DNA from 2 places in the Mycobacterium basiliense genome. Region 1 is predicted to be linked to the other one. Evidence: riboswitches for the same ligand, from Rfam matches in the RefSeq annotation. Region 1 holds a riboswitch; the other holds the start of a gene.
What was found. A riboswitch is a leader RNA that binds a small molecule or an ion and turns the genes downstream of it on or off. The one in region 1 is predicted to bind glycine.

Region 1 (4,812 bases):
TCTGGCAAACGGCGACGAGGTTCAGATCGGCAAGTTCCGCCTGGTCTTCTTGACCGGGCCCAGGCAGGGTGAAGATGGGGGCACCGGAGGCCAGTGAGCGCACCCGATAGCCCCGCGCTGGCCGGGATGTCGATCGGGGCGGTCTTGGACCTGCTGCGACCGGACTATCCCGACATCACGATCTCCAAGATCCGTTTCCTGGAGGCCGAGGGGCTGGTGACGCCGCAACGCGCCGCATCTGGTTACCGGAGGTTCACCGCGTACGACTGTGCGCGGCTACGCTTCATTCTCACTGCTCAGCGTGATCATTACCTACCGCTGAAGGTCATCAGGGCGCAGCTTGACGCCCTGCCTGACGGCGAGTTACCGGCCGTCGGATCTCCTTACGGCGTACCGCGATTGGTATCGCTCGCCGGTAGCGGCACTGGGACAGCAGGATCCGACGCCAGTGCTGACCCGGCGTCGGTATCGCCCACCCGCATTCGGCTCAGCCGAGAAGACCTGCTGGAACGCTCCGGAGTCGACGATGAGCTACTGACCGCTCTGGTAAAGGCGGGGGTGATCACCACCGGACCGGGCGGTTTCTTCGACGAACACGCCGTGGTAATCCTGCAATGTGCTCGGGCGCTGGCCGACTACGGCGTGGAGCCCCGGCACCTGCGTGCCTTCCGGTCGGCAGCAGACCGTCAGTCCGACCTCATCGCCCAGATCGCCGGCCCGCTCGTCAAGGCCGACAAAACCGGCGCGCGTGACCGGGCCGACGACTTGGCGCGTGAGGTCGCCGCGCTCGCCATAACTTTGCACACCTCGTTGATCAAGTCGGCAGTACGCGACGTATTGCACCGCTGAGGATTAGACTTTCTCCAATCGCTTGGTGTCGACGACTTCGGCGGCTATGCCAGCACCGTGTCGTCGCTCCAAGCGACGGTCTGACACGGCGGCATGTGCGGAGGGCGGACACAGATGGGCGAAGTACGTGTTGTCGGCATTCGCGTCGAGCAACCGCAGAACCAGCCGGTGCTGTTACTGCGCGAGGCCAACGGCGACCGGTATCTGCCAATCTGGATCGGACAGTCCGAGGCCGCAGCCATTGCGTTGGAGCAACAGGGCGTCGAGCCGCCCCGACCGTTGACGCATGATCTGATCAGGGATGTCATTGCCGCGCTCGGGCATTCACTGAAAGAAGTGCGCATCGTCGACCTTCAGGAAGGCACCTTCTACGCCGATCTGATCTTCGACCGCAACGTCAAGGTTTCGGCTCGTCCCTCCGACTCGGTGGCGATCGCGCTGCGCGTCGGGGTTCCCATCTACGTCGAGGAAGCGGTGCTGGCCCAGGCCGGTCTGCTGATTCCGGACGAGGGCGACGAAGACACCGGCAGCGCTGTCCGCGAGGACGAGGTGGAGAAGTTCAAAGAGTTCCTCGACAGCGTGTCACCCGACGATTTCAAGGCCACCTAGGCTTCGCACGGGTGCATCCCCGGCGCGGGGCCCCACCGGCATGTCGTCGGGGCCACCAACGTTACGGACAGGTCTCATCTCGCAGAATGCGACCTCGACACGCCTGCCGGATAGCGCCCGCGACGCCACCCACCGGCCATACTTTGATGGCGACTTGATGACCAACTGGCGGACCGATTTGGTCCAACAGCGTATGCTCTCAAGCACTCGGGCCTGAGCAAACGTGGTTGCAGCGGCAGCCATTGACGCAGCTAGTGACAAGAGCGCGATCGGCGAGAGGAAGCACCGTGAGCGAGCAGCCACGTCAAGAACAGCTGGATCTGGCGAGCCACGCAACCAACACAACCAACGGCGAGCCGGCGAACGCGCCGGTGCAGCCGGGGCTGTTCCCCGATGATTCGGTGCCCGACGAGCTGGTGGGCTACCGCGGGCCGAGCGCCTGTCAGATCGCCGGCATCACCTACCGTCAACTCGACTACTGGGCACGCACCTCGCTGGTTGTTCCGTCGATCCGCAGTGCGGCAGGTTCCGGAAGCCAACGGCTCTACTCGTTCAAGGACATTTTGGTTCTCAAGATCGTCAAGCGATTGCTTGACACCGGCATCTCGCTGCACAACATTCGGGTTGCCGTCGACCACTTGCGTCAACGCGGTGTGCAGGACCTGGCCAACATCACCTTGTTCTCCGACGGCACGACGGTGTACGAGTGCACATCGGCAGAGGAAGTCGTCGATCTGCTCCAGGGTGGTCAGGGCGTATTCGGTATCGCCGTCTCGGGCGCGATGCGTGAGCTGACCGGCGTCATCGCGGACTTCCACGGTGAACGCGCTGACGGCGGCGAATCGATCGCCGCACCGGAAGACGAACTGGCATCGCGGCGCAAGCATCGCGACCGCAAGATCGGCTGAACGCGCGCGGCCCACGGCGGGCCGAGTAAACTGGACGCCGCATCACCCCGCGCGGGAGAGTGCTGTAGCCGCCAGCTACAGACGCCGAAGGAGCAAGACCTCTCCGCCAACCTCTCAGGCACCCGGGACCGCGCGAGATCATGATGCCTCTGGAAAGCGGTGGTGACCGGCAGCGGTCCTCACCCGCCGATGGGGAAAGGTGCCGGCTAGCTCCCGGCGCCGAATCTCTCAGGCGCCTGACGTACGGGTAGAGACAGAGGGAGAGGGTCCCTAGTCCTTCTGCCTTGTAGGGCCTCTAGCAGGCCACTTGGTGCCCAGTCAGGAGTTCACCGTGTCCGATAATTCCACGTTCGCAGACCGCCACATAGGCTTGGACCCCCAGGCTGTCGCGACGATGCTTGCGGTCATCGGCGTCGATACTCTCGACGACCTGGCCGCCAAGGCGGTGCCGAAGGGCATCCTGGACAAACTCGCCGACGCCGGCACCGCACCGGGCCTGGACCGACTCCCGCCGGCCGCTAGCGAGGCGGAGGCGTTGGCCGAGCTGCGTGCGCTGGCCAACGCCAACACGGTGGCCGTGTCGATGATCGGGCAGGGCTACTACGACACCATCACCCCACCGGTTCTGCTGCGGAACATCCTGGAAAACCCCGCCTGGTACACGGCGTATACGCCCTACCAGCCCGAAATCAGTCAGGGTCGGTTGGAAGCCTTACTGAATTTCCAAACCATGGTGACCGATCTCACCGGCCTAGAGATCGCGAACGCATCGATGCTCGACGAAGGCACCGCCGCAGCTGAGGCCATGACCCTGATGCAGCGCGCAACCCGCGGCCCGGCAAAGCGGCTGGCCGTTGACGTCGACGTGTTTGAGCAAACCGCGGTGGTGTTGGCCACCCGCGCGAAGCCGTTGGGTATCGAGATCGTCACCGCCGATCTGCGGGATGGGCTGCCCGAGGGTGAATTTTTCGGCGTCATCGCCCAGCTGCCCGGAGCCAGCGGCCGGCTCACCGACTGGACCCAGCTGGTGGAGCAGGCCCACGACCGCGGCGCGCTGGTGGCCATCGGCGCCGACCTGTTGGCCCTGACCCTGGTTGCGCCGCCGGGGGAGATTGGCGCCGATGTCGCATTCGGTACCACCCAGCGTTTCGGTGTCCCAATGGGTTTCGGCGGCCCGCACGCCGGCTATCTGTCCGTGCACGCCAAGCACGCCCGTCAGCTACCCGGACGACTGGTCGGTGTGTCGGTCGACAGCGACGGCAATTCGGCCTACCGGCTAGCGCTGCAGACCCGTGAGCAACATATCCGTCGGGACAAGGCAACCAGCAATATTTGCACCGCCCAGGTGCTGCTTGCGGTAATGGCCGCAATGTATGCCAGCTATCACGGCGCCGATGGGCTGGTCGGCATTGCACGACGAGTGCATGGTCATGCCGAGACCATCGCCGGCGCGCTGGGCGACGCGGTGGTGCATGACAGGTTTTTCGATACCGTGCTGGCGCGGGTGCCGGGGCGTGCCGACGAGGTGTTGGCGGCGGCCAAGGCCAGTGGCGTCAACGTGTGGCGAGTCGATGCCGACCATGTGTCGGTGGCCTGCGACGAGGTCACCACCGACACCCAGGTGGCCATTGTGCTGGATGCCTTCGGGGTGTCGGCCGCCGCACCGGCCAGCGCCGACATCGCCACGCGCACTTCGGAGTTCTTGACCCATCCTGCGTTCACCCAGTACCGCACCGAGACATCGATGATGCGGTACCTGCGCGCGCTGGCGGACAAAGATATTGCGTTGGACCGCAGCATGATTCCGCTCGGTTCGTGCACCATGAAGCTCAACGCCGCTACCGAGATGGAGTCAATCACCTGGCCGGAATTCGGACGCCAGCATCCGTTCGCGCCGGCATCGGATACGCCGGGGCTGCGGCGGCTCATCGCCGACCTGGAAAGCTGGTTGACGGCCATTACCGGCTACGACGCGGTCTCGCTGCAGCCCAACGCGGGTTCGCAGGGCGAATACGCCGGGCTGTTGGCGATTCACGAGTACCACGCCAGCAGGGGAGAGCCGCAACGCGACATCTGCCTGATCCCGTCCAGCGCGCACGGCACCAACGCGGCTTCGGCCGCGCTGGCCGGGATGCGGGTGGTCGTGGTGGGTTGTCATGACAACGGCGACGTCGATCTCCATGATCTGCGCGCCAAGATCAGCGACCACGCCGATCGGCTGTCGGCGTTGATGATCACCTACCCGTCCACGCACGGCGTGTACGAGCACGACATCGCCGAGATCTGCGCGGCCGTGCACGATGCCGGCGGCCAGGTGTACGTGGACGGCGCCAACCTCAACGCGCTGGTCGGCCTGGCCCGGCCCGGCAAGTTCGGCGGCGATGTGAGTCACCTGAACCTGCACAAGACCTTCTGCATCCCACACGGCGGCGGCGGTCCGGGAGTG
Region 2 (4,812 bases), 2.7 Mb from region 1:
CGGCAATTGCGGCGTCGGTTTCGCGCCGGTTCGCCCCGGCAGCGAGGACTGGCTGATCAAACTGATGGAGGGTGTCGAGGACATCCCCGGTACCGCGCTCACCGAGGGCATCACCTGGGGCTGGGAGAGCTACCCCGAATACCTCGACGCGATCGGCAACCGGAAGTTCGCGATCGACGTAGGCAGCCAGATCGCCCACGGCGCCGTCCGCGCCTACACGATGGGTGACCGCGGCGCCCGAAACGAGCCGGCAACGCCGGACGATATCGCGGCCATGGGCAGGTTGGTCACCGAAGGTATCGAAGCCGGCGCGCTCGGATTCTCGACGTCGCGCACGCTGGCCCACCGCGCCATGGACGGTGAGCCGGTGCCCGGAACGTTTGCGGCCGAAGACGAGCTGTTCGGGCTAGGCCGTGCGATGGCGGCCGGCGGGCAGGCAGTCTTCGAGCTCGCCCCGCAAGGCGCCGCCGGGGAGGACATCGTCGGGCCTAAGAAGGAACTCGACTGGATGCGGCGGTTGGGCGCCGAGATCGACCGACCCGTGTCGTTCGCGCTGATCCAGGTCGACGCCGACCCGAACCTGTGGCGCGAGCAGCTGGCCCTCTCCGCGGACGCGCACGCGGCCGGCAGTCGACTGCACCCGCAGATCGCCGCGCGCCCGTTCGGGATGATGATCGGCTTCCAAGGCCACCATGCTTTTGGCCATCGGCCCACGTACCGCCGGCTCAAGGCCGAATGCAGCCGCGACGAGCTCGCGCAGCGCCTGGCCGATCCCGCGGTCAAAGCCGCGATCCTGGCCGAGGAGGATCTGCCTATCGACCCCACGGTGCTGTTCGACGGCATGTCCGCGTTCGTGCAGTACTCCCTGGGACGTCTTTATGCACTCGGCGATCCACCCGACTATGAGCCGACGCCTGACCGGACCGTCGCGGCGATCGCCGCCGCCCAGGGTGAGGACCCGTTGGCGACGCTGTACGACCTCATGCTCGAAGCGAACGCCAGCGCCATGCTGATGCTGCCGCTGTTTAACTACGCGGACGGCAACTGCGACGCGATCCGCGAAATGATGCTGCACCCTACGGGCGTGCTGGGGCTCTCGGACGGCGGGGCACACTGCGGCATGATCTGCGACGCCTCTTACCCCACTTTCTTGTTGACGCACTGGGCTCGCGACCGGCGGCGCGGCAGGAAATTGCCGCTGGAATACGTGATCCGCAAGCAGGCCCGCGATACGGCGCACCTGTTCGGCCTCACCGACCGCGGCACCATCGAGCGGGGAAAGAAGGCCGATATCAACGTCATCGACATGGCGGCGCTGCGACTGCATCCTGCGGCGATGGCCTACGACCTGCCCGCCGGTGGCCATCGGATCTTGCAGGGCGCAAGCGGATACACGGCCACGATCGTCAGCGGTGCGGTGACCCGGCGCAACGGCGTCGACACCGGGGCCCGTCCCGGCCGGCTGGTCCGCGGAGCGCGTTAAGAGACCATCCGATGAGCATGACCACCGGCGATACGGCCCGGACCCGCGATCAGGACGCGATCGCATTCGCCCAACTAGAGATCGAACGAATGTGGCCAAGGTTGTGGCAGCTTGCCTGCATGGTCGACCATGTCGCAGAACCCGGCGACCATTTTGAATACCGCTGTGGCCCATACAGTTCACTGATCATACGAGGCGAGGACGGCGTGCTGCGCGCTTTTCAGAATGCCTGTCGTCATCGCGGCAACTCGCTGTGCGTGGGCTCCGGTTCGGGGCTGCGTGAGTTGAAGTGCGGCTACCACGGCTGGACCTGGGACCTGGCCGGCACGCTCAAGCGAGTGCCCAACCGCAAGCGTTTCGGCTCGCTGAGGCTGTCCAACTTCCCGCTGGCGCCGGCCAGGGTCGACACCTGGGAGGGATTGGTCTTCGTCAATCTCGACATCAACGCGATCCCACTGATCGAATACCTGGACTCGACACCCGACGATATTGCCTGGTGCCATCTGAGCGACTTTCGCTGCTACGCCACCCTGACCGTCGAAATCGAAGCCAACAGGACATCCGGGTGCTCCCCGGGATCCAGCGTGGCTTGCGTCAGCCCGGCTTCACCCACCTGACGCTCTCCGGTGAAGAGCGGCGGGTGATCAACATGCACCGCAACCTGGAGCGCTACCTCGATCTACCCGAATCTGCGCGCATGAGCGGCGGAGACGCGTAACCGTCGGCGCCGCACGGCCTTGTGCGATAGATCACAGCAGCCCATCGGATCAGGCGGCGCATTCTCCGGGCTGTTCCCTTCGAGCGAATTTCGTCTTGCGAAGATATTGTGCGCGTGCATCTTTGACATCTACCCGGCCCACGTTCCTGCGCGCCAAGCCGCGAAATTGCTCGGGCCATCTTCGTTGCGCTGCGAAAATTGGGGAGTGACAAGCCAGCTGGTCACTGTGTATCTTCACTTCGCGTTACAAATAAATAGCCATTGACGCGATGCGGGAGAAACCTCGATGTCGAGGCGCCGTAGGAGCAATCTCCTCCCCGGGAATCTCTCAGGCCCCAGTACCGCACCGCCGAGGCAACTCTGGAGACAAGGATCGGTCGTAACGGCCGTGCCTTACCGAAGGTGTACGGGCGTCGCCGTCGCGCGAGGCCACAGACTCTCAGGTTTCAGGACAGAGCGGGGAGGGAGCAACCAGCCCGGTGCGCCCGGGCCCACTGGAACCGGAGTTGCCCCTTGTCCGAAATGCATGATCAGCCTTCTTGCGGCGCCACCGCGGCGTCGAGTTTTGTTCCGCGCCATATCGGCCCCGATCCCGTCGCGACCGCACACATGCTCGATGCCGTCGGGTACGCGAGCCTTGACGAATTGACCGATGCCGCCGTGCCGGCTCAGATCCGCAACTCCGCACCGATGGCGTTGCCCGCGGCGCGGACCGAGCAACAGGTGCTCACCGATCTGGCTGCGATCGCTGGCCGCAATACGGTCCGGGTGTCGATGATCGGCCAAGGCTACTCGCCGTGTGTTACTCCGGAAGTGCTGCGCCGCAATCTCCTCGAATCGCCGGCCTGGTACACCGCCTACACGCCCTACCAGCCGGAGATATCCCAGGGTCGCCTGGAAGCGCTACTGACCTTCCAAACCGTGATCGAAGACCTCACCGGGTTGCCGTTGGCCGGCGCCTCGTTGCTGGACGAGGCCACCGCGGTGGTCGAGGCGATGCTGCTGATGCGTCGGTCCAACAACAACCCGTCGGCGCGTCTCTTGGTCGACGACGACTGCTTTCCCCAGACACTTTCGGTACTGCGGACCCGCGCGGCGGCGGTGGATATCGAGATCGAACTTGTCGACGTCTCCGCGCCTTTGCCCGACGGCGACTTTTTCGGCATCGTACTGCAATCACCCGGGGCCAGTGGCGCCGTGCGCGATCTGAGCGCGCTGATCACCGCCGCGAAAGCCCGTAGCGCCATGTCCACTGTTGCGACCGATCTGCTTTCGCTGACCCTATTGACCCCGCCCGGTGAACTCGGCGCCGACATTGCAGTCGGTTCGGCGCAACGGTTTGGCGTTCCGCTGTTCTTCGGCGGGCCGCACGCTGGGTATCTGGCCGTGCGCAGCGGCTTGGAACGCGCGCTGCCGGGCCGCCTGGTAGGGGTATCCAAGGACGTCGACGGCGCGGCCGCATATCGGCTTGCCCTGCAGACTCGCGAACAGCATATCCGCCGTGACAAGGCCACCAGCAACATCTGCACCGCCCAGGCCCTACTGGCCAACGTCGCCGCGATGTACGCCGTCTACCACGGCCCGGAGGGATTGCGGGACATCGCGTCTCGAGTGCACGCGCACGCAGTTTCGGTTGCGGCCAGCCTGCGCCACGGCGGCCACACCGTAGTACACGACCAGTTCTTCGACACGGTGTTGGTCAAGACTCCCCAGCGCGCCGGCGAATTGGTTGCGCGCGCGAAAACCCTCGGGGTAAATCTGCGACTGGCCGACGCCGATCACGTTGGGATCAGCTGCGATGAGACCACCACCGCCGAGATCACCACATTGGTAGTCAAGGCTTTTGGTGTCGAACGGGTCGTGCCGGGCCGGTCGGGCCTCCGTTCCGGGCTGACCCGAACGACGCCCTACCTGCAGCACCGGGTGTTCCACGAACACCGTTCCGAGACAGCGATGATGCGGTTCTTGCGCAGGCTGTCCGATCGTGACCTGGCCTTGGACCGCAGCATGATTCCGCTGGGGTCGTGCACCATGAAGCTCAATTCCGCAGTGGAGATGGCACCCATCAGCTGGCCCAACTTCGCCAACATCCACCCACACGCGCCCGCCGAGCAAACCGGCGGCTATCGGGAACTGATCACCGGTCTGGAACGCTGGTTGGCCGAGATCACCGGCTATGACCGAGTATCGCTGCAGCCCAATGCGGGCTCCCAAGGTGAGCTCGCCGGCCTGCTGGCCATCCGCGCCTACCACGCCAGCCGTGGTGAGCAGCAGAGGCGGGTGTGTCTGATCCCGCAGTCGGCGCACGGCACCAACGCGGCGTCGGCGGTACTGGCCGGAATGCGGGTGGTCGTGGTGGGCACCGCGGAAGACGGCAGTATCGACCTCGCCGATCTGCGGGCCAAGATCAGCGCCCACCGCACCGAGCTCGCAGCCATCATGCTGACCTACCCATCCACCCACGGCGTCTACGAACCCGGCGTCACCGGTGTGTGCGATCTGGTTCATCAAGCGGGCGGGCAGGTGTACATCGACGGCGCCAACCTCAACGCGCTGGTGGGGATTGCACGACCGGGACACTTCGGCGGTGATGTGTCACATCTGAACCTGC

Region 2: linked by a shared signal. The riboswitch ahead of gcvP (aminomethyl-transferring glycine dehydrogenase) and the one ahead of gcvP (aminomethyl-transferring glycine dehydrogenase) in region 1 are both predicted to bind glycine.

What each region holds. Positions count from the first base shown of each region.
Region 1 is NZ_LR130759.1:2,835,717-2,840,528, forward strand. Features, by position in the region: gene garA (glycogen accumulation regulator GarA) at 1-97, shown strand, start outside; gene ftsR (transcriptional regulator FtsR) at 94-849, shown strand; gene MB901379_RS12060 (bifunctional nuclease family protein) at 964-1,458, shown strand; gene MB901379_RS12065 (MerR family transcriptional regulator) at 1,746-2,366, shown strand; glycine riboswitch at 2,409-2,507, shown strand; glycine riboswitch at 2,508-2,633, shown strand; gene gcvP (aminomethyl-transferring glycine dehydrogenase) at 2,698-4,812, shown strand, end outside.
Region 2 is NZ_LR130759.1:136,212-141,023, reverse strand. Features, by position in the region: gene MB901379_RS00705 (N-acyl-D-amino-acid deacylase family protein) at 1-1,483, shown strand, start outside; partial or broken gene MB901379_RS00700 (aromatic ring-hydroxylating oxygenase subunit alpha) at 1,495-2,037, shown strand; glycine riboswitch at 2,464-2,555, shown strand; gene gcvP (aminomethyl-transferring glycine dehydrogenase) at 2,724-4,812, shown strand, end outside.